DNA from 2 places in the Pantoea sp. Lij88 genome. Region 1 is predicted to be linked to the other one. Evidence: predicted binding sites of a transcription regulator. Region 1 holds the regulator's gene; the other holds the start of a gene.
What was found. Region 1 encodes CRP, which controls carbon source genes, mostly activating them, when cyclic AMP is high. Its sites were predicted from a motif close to ATGTGANNNNNNTCACAT; they were not measured.

Region 1 (2,468 bases):
TTTGTCCCTGGCCCGCTATGCTTTGCTACAGGCGTATGCTCCCTTCGCTTCACGTCCGGCAACCGCATCCGGTTTCAGTAAGGCCGCTACAAACAAAACCTGCATACAAAGAATCTGACAGCAACAGATAAGCTCAACACGCAGGGAACCGGGTCAGAAGAGGAAAGCGTCCCGCGCCTGGGACAAAAACGCCGGGAGCGTTTTTGAACAACGCAACGCGTTGGCCCGGCAACGGGCGCACCTCAGGGATGAGGTGCGTAATCGCGCGGGCCGAGCATGCCATGGATGGCGGTTTTTGTGTCTTTCCGATCTGACCCGGTTCTCTGCGCAGGCACAGTCTTAAAGCAACCTGCATCAGACACTAGAAGTGAAGTTAACAGGTCTGCGATGATCCCTGCGGCCATTACAGCTCAACCACTTCATAGCTATGCGTCATCGTCACACCTTTACCCAGCATGATGGCCACCGAGCAATATTTTTCAGCAGAAAGATCCACGGCGCGTGAGACCGCTTTATCCTGGAGCGCTTTACCACTCACGATAAAATGCAGGTTGATGTGCGTAAAGATTCGCGGCGCCTCTTCACGACGTTCTGAGGTCAGTTTTACTTCACAATCAGCCACATCATTGCGGCCTTTTTGCAGAATTGAAACCACATCAATCGCGCTGCATCCACCGGCCGCCATCAGCACCATCTCCATTGGGCTGGGCGCTTTATCACCCGAATTGCCATCCATCAGTATCTGGTGGCCGGATGAGGATTCTCCGAGGAATGTCAGCCCTTCTACCCATTTCACTCTTGCCTGCATGATTTTTGCTCCGGAATACGCTGTTTTGTCGCCAGAGTACGCTTTCGCCTGGTAAACAGCAATCCAGAGAAATCCGCCTGTAGCTGAAGCGAGACAACAGAAGACAGTCGGCAAAAGCTGTGCTACAAACAGTGCTGAAAATATTTTTCGTCACCCGATGACGAAGCCGGGAAGGATGATGCGCACTGCGCCTGATGCGGCCCGAATGATTTCCTGAAATGGAAACGCTTGAAGCTTTCACCGCCTGACAGGGAAAACTGCCCCCTGTATTTTGGGCACGATTACAACAGAGGATAATAGCGAATGGTTCTCGGCAAACCGCAAACAGACCCTACACTCGAATGGTTCCTGTCCCATTGCCATATTCACAAGTATCCATCCAAAAGTACGCTGATTCACCAAGGTGAAAAAGCTGAAACGCTTTACTACATCGTGAAAGGTTCCGTCGCGGTTCTGATTAAAGATGAAGAAGGCAAAGAGATGATTCTTTCCTACCTGAATCAGGGCGATTTCATTGGTGAGCTTGGCCTCTTCGAAGAAGGCCAGGAGCGCAGCGCCTGGGTACGTGCGAAAAGCGCGTGCGAAGTGGCGGAGATTTCTTACAAGAAATTCCGTCAGCTGATCCAGGTTAACCCCGACATCCTGATGCGACTCTCATCGCAGATGGCGCGTCGCCTGCAGGTCACGTCTGAAAAAGTGGGTAACCTCGCTTTCCTCGACGTCACCGGGCGCATTGCACAGACCCTGCTCAACCTGGCGAAACAGCCAGATGCCATGACGCATCCCGACGGCATGCAAATTAAAATCACTCGTCAGGAAATTGGCCAGATTGTTGGTTGTTCACGCGAAACCGTGGGCCGTATTTTGAAGATGCTGGAAGATCAGAACCTGATCTCCGCACACGGCAAAACCATCGTCGTTTACGGCACCCGTTAATTCCTGTCACCCACGGCGTGATGGCAACATCACGCCGTTATTGTTTGTGTTGGGCCGATGTGGCGTCGAATCATTTACCATCCTGAAGTTAACTACGCCTTGCGGCAAACGCTGGTGCTCTGTCTGCCGGTGGCGCTGGGCTGGCTGGCTGGCGACCTGCAAAAAGGTCTGCTGTTCTCCTTAGTGCCCGCCTGCTGCAACATCGCCGGTCTGGATACCCCGCATAAACGCTTCTTCAAACGTCTCATTGTTGGCGGCAGCCTGTTTGCCCTCGGCAGCTTTCTCATTCAGTGGCTCACCCTGCATGCTATCCCACTGCCGCTGATCCTCTTCGCCATGCCCCTGCTGCTCGGCGTCACCGGTGAAATCAGTCCGCTGCATGGCCGCCTGCTGCCCGGCACCCTTATCGCCGCTATCTTTACCCTCAGCCTGATTGGCCGCATGCCCATCTATGTCACCCCGCTGCTCTATATCGGCGGCACGCTCTGGTATGGGGTGTTTAACTGGTTCTGGTTCTGGCTGTGGAAAGAGCAGCCGATGCGCGAGAGCCTCAGCCTCATCTACCGCGAGCTGGCTAACTACTGCGACGCTAAATATACCCTGCTGACTCAGCTCACCGATCCGGAAAAGGCCCTGCCGCCGCTGCTGGCGCGTCAGCAGAAAGTGGTCGATCTGATCAACACCTGTTATCAGCAGATGCACATGCTGTCGGCCAGCCGCGATC
Region 2 (2,468 bases), 1.1 Mb from region 1:
ATCTCCGTTCCAGGGTTCACCGATGTGTCAGAGCGGTGACGGTGCGGGCGGGAATGGCGGCGCGCCAGCCCCTGATACTCAGCAGGAAAAATTCCGTGCTCTGGGATCGGGCGTGATCATCAATGCTGAAAAAGGCTACGTGGTCACCAACAACCACGTGGTGAACAACGCCACCAAAATTCAGGTGCAGCTCAGCGACGGTCGTCGCTATGACGCAAAAGTGATCGGTAAAGATCCCAGCTCTGACATTGCACTGATTCAGCTGCAGGAAGCCAAAAATCTGACCGCAGTGAAAATTGCTGATTCTGACAATCTGCGCGTCGGCGATTACACCGTGGCGATCGGCAACCCGTATGGTCTGGGTGAAACCGTGACTTCCGGTATCGTCTCAGCGCTGGGACGCAGCGGCCTGAACGTAGAAAACTACGAAAACTTTATCCAGACGGATGCGGCGATTAACCGCGGTAACTCTGGTGGCGCGCTGGTTAACCTGAACGGTGAACTGATCGGGATTAACACCGCCATTCTGGCGCCGGATGGCGGCAACATCGGTATCGGCTTTGCTATCCCGAGCAATATGGTGAAAAACCTGACGGCGCAGATGGTGGAATTTGGTCAGGTGAAACGCGGTGAGCTGGGTGTACAGGGGACTGAACTGAACTCCGAGCTGGCAAAAGCGATGAAAGTCGATGCACAGCGCGGTGCCTTTGTCAGCCAGGTGCTGCCAGACTCTGCGGCCGCTAAAGCAGGGATCAAAGCGGGTGACGTGATTGTTTCGATGAACGGCAAACCGCTGAGCAGCTTTGCTTCGCTGCGTGCAGAAGTCGGTTCACTGCCGGTTGGCACCACCCTGAAACTGGGCCTGCTGCGTGACGGCAAACCGGTCGATGTCTCTGTTCAGTTGCAGCAGAGCAGCCAGGCGAAAGTGCAGTCCGCCACCATCTACAACGGTATCGAAGGCGCTGACCTCAGCAATGTTGAAACCGGTGATAAAGGTGTTCGCGTGGATAACGTGAAAGCAGGCAGTGCTGCGGCGCGTATCGGCCTGAAAAAGGGTGACGTGATCCAGGGGGTTAACCAGCAGCCGGTAACCAACCTCGGTGAGCTGCGCAAAGTCCTCGACACCAAGCCCGCCGTTCTGGCGCTGAATGTGAAGCGCGGTGACAGCAGCATCTATCTGCTGATGCAGTAACTGCACGGCAACTGATGAAGAGGCGGACTACGGTCCGCCTTTTTTATGCCTGCTTTCAGCCACATCAGAGTGTGATACTCACCGCAAATTCGGTAAATGACTGCCCGGCTCTGTGCAATTGCACAATGTTCTGCGCGCGGTGCATGCGTATTCTGTTTCTCCCCCCTCTTTTCAGGAGTAATGGATGGCTACCTATCACCTTGATGCCCGGCTGGCCCAGGATATCGTGGCGCGCACCATGAAAATTATTGACAGCAATGTCAACGTGATGGATGCGCGCGGCCGGATTATTGGCAGCGGTGACCGGGAACGCATTGGGGAGTTGCACGAAGGTGCGCTGCTGGTGCTGTCACAGGGGCGCATCGTCGACATCGATGAGGCGGTGGCGAAACATCTTCATGGCGTGCGGCCTGGCATTAATCTGCCGCTGCGTATTGATGGTGACATCGTGGGGGTGATAGGTCTGACCGGCGAGCCGCTGGCGCTGCGGCACTATGGCGAGCTGGTCTGCATGACCGCAGAGATGATGCTGGAGCAGGCGCGGCTGCTGCATATGCTGGCGCAGGACAGTCGTCTGCGTGAAGAGCTGGTGCTGAATCTGATCCGCAGCGATACCCTGTCGCCACAGCTGACCGAATGGGCACAGCGGCTAGGCATCGATCTTAACCAGCCGCGTGTGGTCGCCGTAGTAGAGGTGGATAGCGGTCAGCTCGGCGTCGACAGTGCGATGTCAGAGTTACAGCAGCTGCAGACGCTGCTGACCACGCCGGAGCGCGATAATCTGATCGCGATTGTGTCACTGACCGAAATGGTGGTGCTGAAACCGGCCCTGAACGGGCACGGACGTTACGATCAGGATGATCATCGCCGCCGCGTCGAGCAGTTGCTGCAGCGGATGAAAGAGAGCGGTCATCTGCGGATGCGAATCGCGCTGGGTAACTTCTTTACCGGGCCAGGCAGCATCGCTCGCTCATACCGGACGGCGCGCACCACGATGATGGTGGGCAAGCAGCGGATGCCGGAGGTGCGCAGCTATTTTTATCAGGATCTGGTGCTGCCTGTGTTGCTCGACAGCCTGCGGGGTGGCTGGCAGGCCAATGAACTCGCCCGGCCGCTGGCGAAGCTTAAGAGCATGGATAACAACGGCCTGCTGCGGCGCACGCTAATCGCCTGGTTCACCCACAACGTCCAGCCGAGCGCCACCGCGCGTGCGCTGTTTATCCATCGCAATACGCTGGAGTACCGGCTGAACCGGATCTCTGAACTGACGGGGCTG

Region 2: a site for CRP is predicted at 1,262-1,279, ahead of PU624_RS19010 (CdaR family transcriptional regulator). Genes of this name have one in related genera too.

Annotation. Positions count from the first base shown of each region.
Region 1 covers NZ_CP118269.1:419,321-421,788, reverse strand. The annotation lists gene PU624_RS05780 (OsmC family protein) at 404-808, opposite strand; gene crp (cAMP-activated global transcriptional regulator CRP) at 1,112-1,744, shown strand; gene PU624_RS05770 (YccS/YhfK family putative transporter) at 1,802-2,468, shown strand, end outside.
Region 2 covers NZ_CP118269.1:3,221,178-3,223,645, reverse strand. The annotation lists gene degP (serine endoprotease DegP) at 1-1,192, shown strand, start outside; gene PU624_RS19010 (CdaR family transcriptional regulator) at 1,377-2,468, shown strand, end outside.